One region of the Kitasatospora sp. NPDC057965 genome, then DNA from elsewhere that is predicted to be linked to it. Evidence: riboswitches for the same ligand, from Rfam matches in the RefSeq annotation. Region 1 holds a riboswitch; each other region holds the start of a gene.

Region 1 (3,569 bases):
GTGGACAGGTCGAGCGAGTCCTCGGCGTCCAGCCACAGGTCCGGCAGCATCGGCAGGGTGCCGAGCACCGGACGGCCGGTCAGCTCGCGCAGCATCTCCAGCCCGGGGGCGAGCAGCCGCGCGTCGCCGCGGAACTTGTTGACGAACCAGCCCGCCACGTGCCGCTGGTCCTCCGCCGACAGCAGCGCCAGCGTCCCGTACATCGCCGCGAACACACCGCCGCGGTCGATGTCGCCGACCACCACGACCGGCAGCCCGGCGGCGGTGGCCAGGCCCATGTTGGCGATGTCGCGGTCGCGCAGGTTGATCTCGGCGGGCGATCCCGCGCCCTCGCAGACCACCACGTCGAAGCGGGCGCGCAGGTCCGCCAGGCACTCCAGGGCGCGTTCCAGCAGCACCGGCTTGCGCTCGCGGTAGTCCAGCGCGCCGACCTCGGCGACCGGACGGCCCAGCAGCACCACCTGGCTGCGGCCGTCGGCGCCGGGCTTGAGCAGCACCGGGTTCATCGCCGCCTCCGGCTCGACCCGGGCCGCCTGGGCCTGCATCGCCTGCGCGCGGCCGATCTCGGCGCCGTCCGCGGTGACGAAGGAGTTCAGCGACATGTTCTGCGCCTTGAACGGCGCGACCGCGACGCCCTGCCGGGCCAGCCAGCGGCAGATGCCCGCGGTGACCACGCTCTTGCCGGCGTCCGAGGTCGTCCCGGCGACCAGCAGTGCCTTGCTCATGCCCTACCCCTCCGCATCCCGTCCAGGGCCGCCCGGAGCAGCAGGTGCCCGGCGACCGTCGTACCCAGGGCCAGCGCGCCCACCCGCCGGGAGAGCACGCAGGCCCGCTCGATGTCGTCCACCCCGACGGGGCGCAGCTCCCCGCCCAGCACGGGGCGGTGCTCCACCCGCTCGCCGTACCGCAGCGTGCCGCCGAGGCGCACGCCCACCGCGCCCGCGAAGGCCGACTCGGCCTGGCCGGCGTTCGGGCTGGGGTGCGCCGAGCCGTCGCGCCGCCAGACCCGCCAGGCGGTGCGCGGCTCGGGGGCGGCGGCCACCGTCAGCAGCGCGGTCAGCCGGGCGCCCGGCCAGCCCGCCACGTCGTCCAGCCGGGCCGAGGCCCAGCCGAACCGGGCGTAGCGGGGCGAACGGTGACCGACCATCGCGTCCAGGGTGTTCACCGCGCGGAACGCCAGCAGGCCCGGTGTGCCCGCGAGGCCGCCCCAGACCAGGGCGTTGACCACGGCGTCGGCGGTGTTCTCGGCCACCGACTCGACGACCGCGCGGGCCAGCTGCGGCCCGTCCAGCGCGCTCGGGTCGCGTCCGCACAGGTGCGGCAGCCGTTCCCGGGCCGCCGTCAGGTCGCCGGCCGCCAGCGAACGGCCGATGGTGCGGGCCTCCCGGGTCAGCGAGGTGCCGCCGAGCACCGTCCAGGTCGCGGCGGCGGCGAGGGCGGCCCGGCCGAGCGGACGGTGGGCCAGCAGCCGGTCGGCGGCGAGCGCGCCGGCCGCGACGGTGCCGACGGCGAGGGCGGTGAAGGCGGTGCCGGCGGCGCGGTGGTCGCGCCAGAGCCGGCGTTCCAGCCGGCCGGCGGCGGAGCCGAAGCCGGCCACCGGGTGGCCGCGGCGCGGGTCGCCGAAGCGGGCGTCGGCCAGGAAGCCGGCGACGGCGCCGGCGCCGAACGCGGCGGCCCGGCACAGCGGGCGCACGGCAGGGCGCAGCATCGCGTGCGTGTCCTCACTCAGGGTCCGCGCCCTGGATCGACGAACCGGGGGCGAGAGTCTCCTGGCTTCCGGGTCGAACGCACACCCCGGGCCTTCCAGCGGCTTCTGACGGCCCGCCGTGGCGTGTTCCGGTCGTGCTCCCCGGTGACAGTGGCGGGACCGCGCCGGACTTGCACCGGCTTCCTCTGCATGCCTCCGTATTGGCTGAAGGATCCCATCACGGGCCCGAACCGGGAGTCAACCGAGGTCGTGGCGGGTGTTGGTCACACCTCGGACACCCCCGACGTGCCGGTGTGATTTTCCTCCCGGAACAACCCGTACGGCCGTGTCCTACTGGCTTCCCCCCGCCCGCACGGGTGGACTGAGGGGTGGGTCCGGACACCGGGCCGGACGCCGAGCCAGACCACCGAGCACCGGGGAGCGAGTATGCGTTGGGGAATCGCGGCCACCGTGGCGGCCGCCGCCGTCGGCACCGGGGCCGCCGTGCTGGTGATCGGCCGCCGGGCGTCCGAGCGGATGGTCCGCCCGGCCGAGGAGGCCCGCGCCCGCAGCGGCCCGGTGCTCGTCCGCGGCCTCGGTGCCGGCGAGGTCACCTTCACCCGCACCCCCGTGAGCGAGCGTCCCGGCCGCTGGGCCGTCGAGTGGGGCGAGGACGGCCACGCGGTCGTCGAGGAGGTCCTGCGTCGCGACGGGCAGGGCGTCACCCGCCGCCTGGTGCGCGCCGACCGCGGCACCCTCACTCCCGGCACCGAGGTCCGCTTCACCCCCCGGGTCCACCTCGGCGACCCGGCGCAGGCGCTCGGCCTGCCGTTCGCCGAGACCGCCGTCGAGGGCGAGCTCGGCGCGATGCCCGCCTGGCGGCTGGACGGCAAGCGCGGCACCTGGGTGGTCTTGGTGCACGGCCCCGGCGCCGACCGCGCGCAGACCCTGCCCGTCCTGCCCGAGCTGCAACGGCTGGGCCTGCCCGTGCTCGCCGTCACCTACCGCGGCGACGCCGGCGCGCCCGCCTCCCCGGACGGCCTCGGCCACTTCGGTGAGACCGAGTGGCGGGACGTCGAGGCGGCGGTGCGCACCGCCCTGGACGCCGGCGCGGGCCGGGTCGTCCTCTACGGCTGGTCGCTCGGCGCCACGATGGTCCTGCACACCGCGGCCCGCTCGGACCTCGCCCCCTCGATCAGCAGCCTCGTCCTGGACTCGCCGGTGCTGGACTGGCCGGCCACCGCCCGCCGGGACGCCGCCCGGGCGGGTTTCCGGGGCGCGGCCGCCGAACTCGGCGCGCTCGCGGCCGAGGGCCGCACCGGCGTGGATCTGGCCGACTTCGCCCGCCTGGCGGAGGGTGCCGACCTGCGGGTGCCCACCCTGGTGCTGCACGGCCCCGACGACCCGGTGGCCCCGTTCGCCGCGGCCGAGCGCCTCGCCCACCGCCGTCCGGACGTGGTCAACCTCCAGGCCTTCCCCGGCGGTGACCACGCCGCGCTGTGGAACACCGACCCGGACCGCTACGCCGAGACCCTCCGCCGCTGGCTCACGCCGTTCTGCTGACGCGCTTCCGCCCCCCCTGACGGGGTGGATTCCGCGGCGCGCGGGTTCCTTATGGCATGAACCCGCCATAGAGATCAAGCCAGCCGGTTTGGCCTCTGTTGCCCGATCTTGTCGAGCCCCCGCGCCCCCCGTCCGCCCCCCGCGGACAACCGGATGTGACAGAAGGCCGGTGCAAGGGGAAGACTGCTCGACGTGACGTCTCGGAATCCGCGCGACCGTGATGCCCCGCTCCCGCCGACGATCGGTACCGGTGCGACGGTGACCCGTCTCCCCGGAACGGCCCACCGCCCCGCCGGCGCGAGGCCGGGGACCCCGGGCG
Region 2 (3,569 bases), on a different contig from region 1:
CCTCCGTCGCCGCCTCGGAGCAACTGCGCGACCGGGCGATGGCCGAGAACACCGCATGGTGGCAGCGCCGCACCGGCGGCAAGGTGCTGATGTCGGCGCACAACGGCCACGCCGGCTACCTGTCCACCGACACCTTCCTGTACCCCGAGCCGCAGGGCTCCCAGCTGCGCGACACCTACGGCGGCGACTACGTGGCCATCGGCTTCACCTTCGACAGCGGCTCCTTCCTCACCACCGACGCGGTCCTGACCGGCGACTGGAAGACCGTCACCGTCCCGGCGGCGACCCCGGACATGAACGAGTACACCCTCGACCGGGTCCGCTACCGGGACTACTACGTCGACCTGCGCACCGCTCCCCGGGCGGCCCGCGACTGGCTGGACGTCAGCCGGCCCACCTACGACGCCGGCACGGTCTTCGTCAAGGACCCCCTGCCGCAGCTCGCGATCGGCCGGGCCTACGACGTCCTCGTCCACCTGAACCAGGTCACCGAGGCGCGCAGGTTCTGATCGGGCCCGCTCCGACCGGGGCCGTGCCGGGCCCCGGTCGGGATGCGGCGTGGTCCGGACAGGCGTCAGCCGGTCTTCTCCACCCGGGCGCTCCAGCGCTGCTCGACGTTGCCGAGCCGCCAGTAGCCGAGGGCGCAGGCCCAGACGACGACGAACAGGCCGACGATGACGTAGCCGACGTTGTCGAGGCTGATGTCGGCGATCCAGGTGGTGACGGGGTCGGTGAGGTCGAGCTTCTCGTGGAGCACGCCGACGAGCTCGATGGTGCCGATCAGGAAGGCGACGGCGATCGACAGGCCGGTGATCGTGAGGTTGTAGTAGACCTTGCGGACCGGGTTGGAGAACGCCCAGTGGTAGGCGAAGTTCATGAAGGTGCCGTCGAGGGTGTCGAACAGGCTCATGCCGCAGGCGAAGAGCAGCGGCAGGCAGATGATCGCGTACCAGGGCAGCCCCGAGGCGGCGCCGGAGCCGGCCATCACCATCAGGGTGACCTCGGTGGCCGTGTCGAAGCCGAGGCCGAAGAGCACGCCGAGCGGGTACATCTGGCCGGGGCGGGTGATCGATTTGGTGAGGCGGCCGAGGAAGCGGTTCATGAAGCCGCGCTCGTCGAGGTGCTTCTCCAGCTGCCGTTCGTCGAACTGCCCGGCCCGCATGGCCTTGTAGACCTTGTGGATGCCGGCCAGGGCGAACAGGTTGAGGGCGGCGATCAGGTACAGGAAGGTGCCGGAGACACCGGTGCCGATGACGCCCAGGACGCTGCGGACGGTGGACTCGTCGTCGACCAGCGTGCCGGCGAACCGGGCGCCGCCGGCGACCAGGGCGGCCATCGCCAGGACGATGCTGGAGTGCCCGAGCGCGAACCAGAAGCCGACCGAGATCGGGCGCCGGCCGTCGGCCATCAGCTTGCGGGTGGTGTTGTCGATGGCGGCGATGTGGTCGGCGTCGAAGGCGTGCCGCATGCCGAGGGTGTAGGCGGTGATGCCCAGGCCGACGCCGAACACCTGGGTGCCGACCTCGTACCTCTCCGGGGCGACCAGCAGGAACAGCGTGCCGAAGGCGACGACGTGCATGGCGGCGATGACGGCCAGCAGGCCGCCGGTGCGGACGGTGTCCCCGCGCTGCCAGCGCGGGGCCCTGGGCAGGGTCGATGACGACGTGTCGTCGGTGAGGGTCATGACGGGCGGCCTCTCCAGCTCCTCGATGGGGGGCACCCCCGGGCGGGGCCGGGGGGTACTGCGCGCGCCGTGGCCGGTCTCCTGGCTTCGGGTGTACCGCCGCACCCGTGTCCGGGCAGGGCGGAGCGCACCCCTGACTCGTCTTCCCGTGCGCCGTGCGGCACCGGTGACTGCCCGCGTCGGTCGCGGGCACGTCGGGGGTACTTCCCTTCACAGTGGCGAGGGCCGCGCCGGATTGGGCCCTCACGGGCCGCCACCGGTCTTCCCGAGCACCACGGCGGGGAACACCGTAGGCGCTGGGCCCTCCTGCCGACAAGACAGTGCAGGTGCGCCGCGGTCGCAACAGGGCGGGTCCGCAGGGATCGAGGGGGTGGTCCTGACCTGGAGCGATCCGGTGGGCAGCGCGAGTTGCTCCAGAAGCAGGCCGTTGACGACCGATGAGCCGTCGCCCGGCCGGGCGACGGCTCATCGGTCATCGGCGCGGGGCGCCGCAGGGTGGGGGCCGCTCAGCGCAGGCCTGCGAAGAGGTCGTTCTCGGGGAGCTCCGCGCCGGTGGTGTCGTGGACCCGGACGAAGGTCTCCACGCCCATCAGCTGGGTGAACTTCTCCTTGCCCATCTTCAGGAAGAAGATGTTCTCGCCCTGGCTGGCGTGCGCGGCCAGGGCGTCGAACTTCTGGCCGCCGAACTCGGTGGTGTCCACCCAGGTGGTGATCTCCTCGTCAGGGAGGCCGATCTCGGGCATCTCGGGCATCTCCGAGTCCGCGGAGCCCGGCTCGTCCCAGTCCGCGCCGAGCTCGCGCATGACCTCCCCGAACCGCGCCATCATCGAGCGCGGGGCCGTCGTCCAGTACACCTTCGGCGTCGTGCCGGCCAGCTCCAGCGCCCGCGACGTGATGCGGTTCGCCTGGATGTGGTCGGGGTGGCCGTAGAAGCCGTTCTCGTCGTAGGTCACGACGACGTCGGGCCGGTAGCGCCGCATCAGCTCGGCGAGGCGGGCGGCCGCCTCGTCGACCGGCGTGGTCCAGAACGAGCCGGGCGCGTCGTTGGCGGCCCAGCCCATCATCCCGGAGTCCGCGTAGTCGAGCATTTCGAGGTGGCTGACCTTGAGGACCTCGCAGCTGTCCGCCAGCTCCTGACGGCGCATCGCGGCGACGGCCGCCGGGTCGTGTCCGGCCTCGCCGGGCTTGACTCCTCCGGGGCCGTCTCCGCAGGCGCCGTCGGTACAGGTGACGAGCACCGTTCGGATGCCCTCGGCCGCGTAGCGGGCGAGCACACCGCCCGTGCCGGTGGCCTCGTCGTCGGGGTGGGCGTGCACGGCCATCAGGGTCAGGGGCCGGTCGGTCATGAGGGCTCATCCTTAGGTCTGCCGAGTGTTCGGCCTCAGTCTGCGGCACGGGGCCGACAGGGAGCGGTCCGCCGTGTTTCTGATCGACTGTTGGGAACGAGGGGGCCGCGGTCCGCTATTCCGGGGAGCCGGGCACGATCGGATCGGCCGCCGCGTTCCGGGTGATGGCCTCGGCCAGCTGGTCGAACGTGCGGTTCAGGACCGCCCGGCGTTCCTCCTTGAAGCCCGGGGCGGGCTCCATGCCGTCGATGCTCCGCTCCCAGACGGCCATGAACGTCGTCTTCCACTGCATGATCACGTGGGCCTCCGGCAGGTCGCCGACGCCGTGGCCGACCCGGGCGAGGGAGAGCAGCAGTTCGAGGTTGCACGGCACGGCGACGCCCCAGTACTCGTCGGGTTCGAGCTCGACGAGGTCGCCCGCCATCGCCTGGGCGACCTCGTCGACGAGCCGGTCGATGACGGTCGACAGGTGGTCCAGGGCCGTGTCGCTCTCGAAGTTCCCGCTGCCCCACGTGCCCACAAGGTCTCCTTCGAAGGGT
Region 3 (3,569 bases), on a different contig from region 1:
CTCGATCCAGTTCTGCGAGTCCAGCACCCGGAAGAACTGCGGCGACTGGACGATGCCCAGCTTCGGGTCCCGCTGCAGGTACGGCAGCACCTCGTGCAGGAGGTCGTGCCGGGGCGCGAAGTCGGCGTCCAGGATGAGGATGAACTCGCCGTCCGAGCGGCCGAACCCGTAGTGCAGGTTGCCGGCCTTCTTGAACCAGCCGCGGTTCTCCCGCACCCCGTAGCGGAACCCGAAGTCGGCGGCCATCGCCTCGACCTCCGGGCTCGCCGCGTCGTCCAGCACGTACGGCATGACCAGGCCCGGGTAGTGCTCGGCCAGCTTGCGCACGTACGTCCAGGTGTTGTGCAGCACCTCGATCGGCTCGCCGCAGACCGGCAGGAAGACGTCCACCGTCGGGTACTCGGCGGGATCCCACTGCCGGACCAGCCGGCGGTGCTCCCTGATGTCGAAGTTGGGCGTGAAGCTGTTCACGCGCAGCGACACCACGTAGTAGACGACCGTGAAGAACAGGAACGGCACACAGAGCCAGAACCACGACCCCAGCAGGTACAGCTCGGCCTGACTGAGCACCAGGCAGCCGAAGCTCACCATCGAACAGAGGGTCAGCACCCACTGGTGGCGGATGGTGTAGCTGTACTTCTCCTGCGAAGTGGGCGGCGCCGGCAGCAGCATGTCCGGAACGGGTTCGCCCGTTCCGCGCCTGCGGCCCGCCGCTCTGCGCCGTCTGGTGGTCGCATTGGCGGCAGCGCTCACCGCGCGGTACCTCCTGCTCGCTGATTCCCCGTCCGGGCGGCCACGGGGGGCACATCCCTCCCCCGAGGGCGGTCATCCTATCCGACCGCCTCGGGCTCACCCGACCGACCGCCCCCGGGGCGCCGCCCCCCTGACCGACGGTCAGCCGGCGCGCGAACCCCGGGCCAGCAGCACGTCCTTCGTACGCCCCGCCAGCGAGGCGGCGGCGGCGGCCGCGAGCTGGTCGCTCTGGTCCTCGCCCTGCTTCAGCGAGCCGGCCACCGTGAAGTAGCCGAAGCGGCCGATCGCCGCGTGCGTCTCGGCGCAGCCCGACTTGTCGGTCACGCAGAACATCGCGACCCCGGTGCCGGACAGGCCCTGGATCAGGCCGGCGTGCCGGCCGAGTGCCCGGTCCGCGCCCGCCTTGTTGTCGAAGACCGCGACGCCGACCGTGACGGCGCTCTCGCCGTTCACGTACGTCGCGCGGACCAGCGAGCGGCAGGTGTCGTCGCCGAGCGCGAGGCCGAGCCCGCCGGTGGTCGCCTTGGAGCAGGGGGCGGTCGCGCCGGTCACCTGACGGGTCCACACCTTGCCGTCGACGGTCCGGGTCTGGTCCGGGAACAGCGTCGCGGCGTCGACCGGCAGCTTGTCGGTGGCGGCGTCGGAGATCACCGCCAGCGCCTGCTCGGTGGGCGTGGCCGTGGCGGACGGGCTGCCGGCCGTGGTGGACGCGCTCACGGTCGGCTTGGCGTCGGTGCCCTTGTCGCGGCCGTTGATCCACACCGCGGCCCCGACGACCCCGCCGACCAGGACGGCGGCCGCCACCACGGCGCCGATCCACCGCCGCTTGCGGCGGCGGGACTCGGAGGCGTGCCGGTCCGCCATCGCGTTCCAGTCCGGCTCGGTCGCGGACGGCGCGGGCGGCTGGGCGCCCTGCTGGGGCCACTGGGGGGCGAACGGGGTCGGCCCACCGGCCGCCGGCTGCGGCTGCGGCGGCTGCGACACGGGCGGCGGCCCGGGCTGGGGCGCGGGCACCGGCCCCGGCTGCGGGTACGGCACCGTGCCGGACGGCAGGTGCGGCACCCCCGGCGGAGGAGCCTGCGGCGGCACCCCTCCCGGCTGCGCGTACGGCGTCGGAGGCGGCCCGAAGCCGCCGGGCGGCGCCACCGGCGGCTGCCCCTGCTGCGGCACCTGCCCCGGCACGCCAGGCTGCTGACCCTGCTCCGGCGGCACGGCCCTACCGGCCCAGTCCCCCGGAGCGCCCGTTCCCTCGCTCATGTGCCGAGATCGTAGGGCATGCACCGGACGAGAGGCCGATCGGTGACCAATCCGTTTCAGAACACAGCCCCGCGCAGGCGCCCACAGGACCGTCCCGGTACCACCGGTCATGGGAGCAACACGCCACGCTGCACAAGATGTGGTGTCGCATCGAGCGAGCACCACTAGATGTATGCTCGTCCCTGCTGTCGACGCAGGGGAACCCGGTGCGAATCCGGGACTGCCCCGCAGCGGTGTGCGGCCGCCTCCCCGGGCGTGCCGCGAGTCCGAGTACCTGCCGACGGCGTGCCGAAGCCTCCCCGCAGGGGCCATGGCACCAGCACCACCTTCCGGGCCTCGCGGGCGGGCCGGGGACGGCACGCGCGGCGCCTTCGGGCCCGCGTGGCGAGTTCCCCTGCCCCGAACGGCCCGGCCCGAGCCACCGCCGTCGACCGCCGCCAGGAGAGAGCGCCTTGACCACCGCTGCCTCAGCCACCCTGCCCGCCCAGGGTTCCAGCTCCGCCCCCGCCGACCCGACGGTCTCCGACCCCGGCGGTGCGCTCCTGCGCCTCCTGACCGACCGCAGCACCGACCTCCCCCAGGTCGACCCCGGCCATGTCGCCGCCGCCGCGCTGCGCGGCCGCCACGCCGGCTCGGACTTCGCCGAGCTGCGCGGGCTGGCCGTCGACGCCGCCGCGTCGATGATCGCCGAGGACCCCCAGTACTCCAAGCTCGCGGCCCGGCTGCTCGCGCTGGAGATCGTGGACGAGGCGGCGAGCCAGGGCGTGGTCTCGTTCTCCACCTCGATCGCGGTCGGCCACGCCGAGGGCCTGATCGGCGACACCACCGCCGACTTCGTCGCCAAGCACACCGCCGCCCTGGACGCCCTGGTCGACCCCCGGGGCGACGACCGCTTCGAGTACTTCGGCCTGCGCACCGTGCAGTCCCGCTACCTGCTGCGCCACCCGATCACCCGCAAGGTCGTCGAGACCCCGCAGTACTTCCTGCTCCGCGTCGCCTGCGGCCTGGCGGTCGGCGACACCGAGCAGTCGGTCGCCGAGGTCGCCGAGCTCTACCGCCTGATGAGCCGGCTGGAGTACCTGACCTCCTCGCCGACCCTCTTCAACTCCGGCACCCGGCACCCGCAGATGTCCAGCTGCTACCTGCTGGACTCCCCGCTGGACAACCTGGACTCGATCTACTCGCGCTACGCGCAGATCGCCCGGCTGTCCAAGCACGCCGGCGGCATCGGCCTGTCCTACTCCCGGATCCGCTCGCGCGGCTCGCTGATCCGCGGCACCAACGGCAAGTCCAACGGCATCGTGCCCTTCCTGCGCACCCTGGACTCCTCGGTCGCCGCCGTCAACCAGGGCGGCCGCCGCAAGGGCGCGGCCTGCGTCTACCTGGAGGCCTGGCACGCCGACATCGAGGAGTTCCTGGAGCTGCGCGACAACACCGGTGAGGAGGCGCGCCGCACGCACAACCTCAACCTGGCGCACTGGATCCCGGACGAGTTCATGCGCCGGGTCAACGCCAACGCCGACTGGTCGCTGTTCTCCCCCGCCGACGTCCCCGAGCTG
Region 4 (3,569 bases), on a different contig from region 1:
TCTCGGCAGGTCCTGGAGGCGGTCACCCGGGCGCTGCGGCTGGACGCGGCCGGGCTGCGGCACGCCATGCGGCTGGCCGGCTACCACGAGCCGGCCGCCCCGGCGGACGGCGCCGCCGCCCGGCTGGCCAGCGCCGTCCAGCCGGTGCTGGACTCCTGGCCGGCCAGCCCGGCCGTGCTGCTGGACCGCCACTTCGACATGCTCGGCTGGAACGCCGCCTGGGCCGCGCTCTGGGGCCCGCCGGAGGCCGTCCCCGCCGACCGGCGCAACCTGATGTGGCTGATGGCGGCCGACCGCAGGCTGCGCGGTGTGCTGCGCGACTGGGAGCCGCTGGCCATGAACGTCTTCCAGCACTTCCGCGCCCAGGCCGGCCCGGCCCTCGCCGACCCGCGCACCGGCGAGCTGTACCGCCGGCTCGACCAGGACGCACCAGAGCTGCGCCACTGGTGGGGCTGCCACTCGGTGGCCGAACTGACCGCCCGCACGGTCACCGTGGAGCCGGCCGGCGTCGGGCCCGTCCGGCTCTCGCTCTCCTCCTTCCACCCGGTGGACGACCCCTCCGCCCTGGTGCTGCTCTTCACCCCGGTCGCCGCCGAGGACCGCAGCCGGATGACCGACCTGGTGGACCGCCCGCTGCGCCCGCTGCCCGTCCAGCAGGCGGGCTGACCGCACCGCACCGGCACGCGCCGAAGCCCGTACGGAACCCCGTACGGGCTTCGGTGCTCCCCTTCTGCGCCGCTCTCCCCGGTCGGTATGGTCGCCCTGGTGTGGGCGATCAAGCAGTTCGGCGAGGAGTCCACCTCGCCGTGCCCTCCGCCTGGGCCGCCCTCGCGCTCGCCGCGCTCACCCTCACCTGGTTCGTACGGCGCTGCCTGCGCAGCGACCACCCCCTGCTCGACCTGGGGCTCTTCAAGAACCGGCAGTTCTCCGCCGACATCATCGCCGCCCTCGGTACGATCAGCCGCCGCATCGGCTCCCGTGCCGTAGTCCTCCAGGAGTTCGACCAGCCGGCCCCAGCCGTAGGCGGCCTCGAACGCGACCGGGGTGCCGATCGGCAGATCCCCGATCACCCCGAGCACCGTCTCCACGCCGTTGGGGACGTTGCGGTTGACCCGCACCGCGCCGTCCTCGTCGATCACGGCGATCTGGGACCGCTTGCGGTGCACGTCGATACCGACGTAGCAAGACACCCGGGAGTCGACACCATGGCCACCATCAACCTCGTCCGCGGCATGGGCAGCCTCTTCAAGGAGTGCGAGCACCCCGAGAGCCGGTGGCCGAGGTGCCCGCACGAGTACAAGATCCGCTACCGCAACGCCGCCGGACGGCAGACCGAGGAGTCCGGCTTCGCCACCCAGGACAGCACTCAGGCAAACGCTCACCATGAGGGAGTACTCGAGGAACGTCGAGGTGCCACCGCGCTGGTCGGCGAAGAGTCCGAACGATCATCCCAGGTACTGGTCGGCACCGGTCTGGCCACGCCTGATAGTTTGCGATAGCCATGGTGTTCGGGAAACCGGTCTGAGTCCGGTGCGGCCCTCGCCACTGTTGCCGCGGAGTGCCGCGGCCCTCGCTGACCGGCTCCGCCAGCGGTCAGGGCCACTGGGACGGCTCGAAGAGCCACCCGGGAAGGTCGGCTGCGGTGCGTCGATGCGGAAGCCAGGAGACCGGCCACGGCGCGACATGTTCCACGAGGGTTTTGGAGAACACGTGCCCCGCACTTTGCCGTACCCGTTTGCGTCCATACGTTCCGCACGCCCCACAGGTCGGGTACGTGCCGGCCGGGCGGTCGCGGCCGTTCTGTTCACCGGTGTGCTCGGCGCCTGCGCAGGCGCCCCCGCGCCCGTCGCGTCCACTGCGACGGGCGGAAGCGCTGCGCCGGTCAGCGTGGACAACTGCGGGACCACTGTGACGGTCGGCGCCCCGCCCGAGCGGCTGGTGACGCTCAACCAGGGTGCCACCGAGGTGGCCCTGGCCCTCGGCCTGGAGTCCCGCATGGCCGGAACCGCCTATCTCGACAACCCCGTCCCGGAGAAGTGGAAGGCGGCCTACGACTCCGTCCCGGTGCTCTCCAAGGACTACCCGACGAAGGAGAAGCTCCTCACCGCCCGGCCCGACTTCCTGTACGCCTCCTACTCCAGCGCGTACACCGAGAAGGTCGCGGGCACCCGGGAGGAACTGCGCGGCCAGGGCATCGCGTCCTACCTGTCCCCGTTCGGCTGCTCGGACAAGAGTCAGGTACCGCCGACCACGTGGCAGGCGATGTGGGGCGAACTGAACGACGTCGCCAAGGTGTTCGGCGTACCGGAACGGGCCGCCGCGATTCAGCGGCAGCAGGAGGACCAGCTGGCGGGGTTCACGGCGACGGCAACGGGCAAGAACCTGAAGGTCCTGTGGTTCGACTCGGACACCAAGACGCCGTACGTCGGCGCCGGCCACGGCGGACCGCAGCTCGTGCTCGACGCCGTGGGCGCCCGCAACGTCTTCGCGGACCTGCCCGGCAGCTGGCAGAGCGTGAGCTGGGAGAAGGTCGTCGCCGCGGATCCCGACGCCATCGTGCTCGCGGACGCCGACTGGGACACCGCCCAGTCCAAGATCGACTACCTGCAGGGCGACCCGGTGCTCAGCAGGCTCACCGCAGTGCAGCGCAAGGCCTTCGTGGTGGTGCCGTTCTCCGAGTCGACCCCCGGTGTGCTGCTCGCCGACGGCGCCGCCCGGGTGTCGGCGGAACTGGGCCGACTGCGCCAGGGTTCATGACCGCCGCACCCCGCCCCGCCGTGCGGCCCGCCGGTCGGGGCCGCACGGCGGGGGTCCTGGCCGCGGCCGGAGCCCTGCTCCTGACCACCGTGCTCCTCGGTCTGGCCGTGGGCTCGCAGCACGAACCGGTCCGGACGGTGATCGAGGTCGTGGTGCGCCGTCTCGGGCTGGGCGACCCGCACGTGACGCTGCTGGACGACCAGATCGTCTGGCAGTTGCGGCTGCCCCGGGTTCTGGGAGCGGCTGCCACCGGCGCCGGCCTCGCGGTCTGCGGCGCCGTGCTGCAGACCCTGACCGGCAACGACCTGGCCGATCCCTTCCTGCTCGGGATCTCGGACGGGGCCGCCGCCGGCGCCGTCACCGTGATCGTCCTCGGCGTCGGCGTGTCCGGCGCCGTGGGTACCGGCGCGGTGGCGACGGCGGCGTTCGCCGGTGCCCTGCTCGCCGCCGTGGTCGTGCTGGCCCTGGCCGGTGCCCGCACCCGAACGCTGCCGACCACCCGGACCGTGCTGGCGGGCATCGCCGTGGGACAGATGTGCGGGGCCTACACCTCCTTCGCCGTGCTGGTCCTCGGGGACCGCAACGCGGCGCGCGGTGTCATGGAGTGGACGCTCGGCTCGGTCGCCGGCGTGCGGTGGCCCACCGCCGTCTTCCTGACCGCGGTCGCGCTGGCCGGCATCACGGTCCTGGCCTCCTCGGCCCGTGACCTGGACGCCTTCGCGTTCGGCGAGACCGCCGCCCGCTCCCTCGGCGTCCACGTCGAGCGCACCCGCTGGGTCCTGGTCGCCACCGCCGCACTGGTGACCGCCTGT

Evidence for each region. Region 1 has a riboswitch for cobalamin ahead of ACFVVU_RS30905 (cobalamin biosynthesis protein). Riboswitches for the same ligand answer to the same signal wherever they lie in the genome.
Region 2: another riboswitch for cobalamin. It lies ahead of ACFVVU_RS10415 (HoxN/HupN/NixA family nickel/cobalt transporter); the one in region 1 lies ahead of ACFVVU_RS30905 (cobalamin biosynthesis protein).
Region 3: another riboswitch for cobalamin. It lies ahead of ACFVVU_RS13275 (ribonucleoside-diphosphate reductase subunit alpha); the one in region 1 lies ahead of ACFVVU_RS30905 (cobalamin biosynthesis protein).
Region 4: another riboswitch for cobalamin. It lies ahead of ACFVVU_RS03775 (ABC transporter substrate-binding protein); the one in region 1 lies ahead of ACFVVU_RS30905 (cobalamin biosynthesis protein).

What each region holds. Positions count from the first base shown of each region.
Region 1 covers NZ_JBHVPZ010000030.1:24,830-28,398, forward strand. The annotation lists gene ACFVVU_RS30900 (cobyric acid synthase) at 1-725, opposite strand, end outside; gene ACFVVU_RS30905 (cobalamin biosynthesis protein) at 722-1,708, opposite strand; cobalamin riboswitch at 1,742-1,954, opposite strand; gene ACFVVU_RS30910 (alpha/beta hydrolase family protein) at 2,135-3,250, shown strand.
Region 2 covers NZ_JBHVPZ010000006.1:339,760-343,328, reverse strand. The annotation lists gene ACFVVU_RS10420 (erythromycin esterase family protein) at 1-509, shown strand, start outside; gene ACFVVU_RS10415 (HoxN/HupN/NixA family nickel/cobalt transporter) at 575-1,684, opposite strand; cobalamin riboswitch at 1,738-1,976, opposite strand; gene ACFVVU_RS10410 (PIG-L family deacetylase) at 2,191-3,030, opposite strand; gene ACFVVU_RS10405 (DUF4259 domain-containing protein) at 3,146-3,550, opposite strand.
Region 3 covers NZ_JBHVPZ010000008.1:237,884-241,452, reverse strand. The annotation lists gene ACFVVU_RS13285 (glycosyltransferase family 2 protein) at 1-672, opposite strand, end outside; gene ACFVVU_RS13280 (hypothetical protein) at 895-2,010, opposite strand; cobalamin riboswitch at 2,166-2,307, shown strand; gene ACFVVU_RS13275 (ribonucleoside-diphosphate reductase subunit alpha) at 2,487-3,569, shown strand, end outside.
Region 4 covers NZ_JBHVPZ010000002.1:398,455-402,023, reverse strand. The annotation lists gene ACFVVU_RS03785 (helix-turn-helix transcriptional regulator) at 1-666, shown strand, start outside; gene ACFVVU_RS03780 (hypothetical protein) at 807-1,499, shown strand; cobalamin riboswitch at 1,486-1,691, shown strand; gene ACFVVU_RS03775 (ABC transporter substrate-binding protein) at 1,909-2,757, shown strand; gene ACFVVU_RS03770 (FecCD family ABC transporter permease) at 2,754-3,569, shown strand, end outside.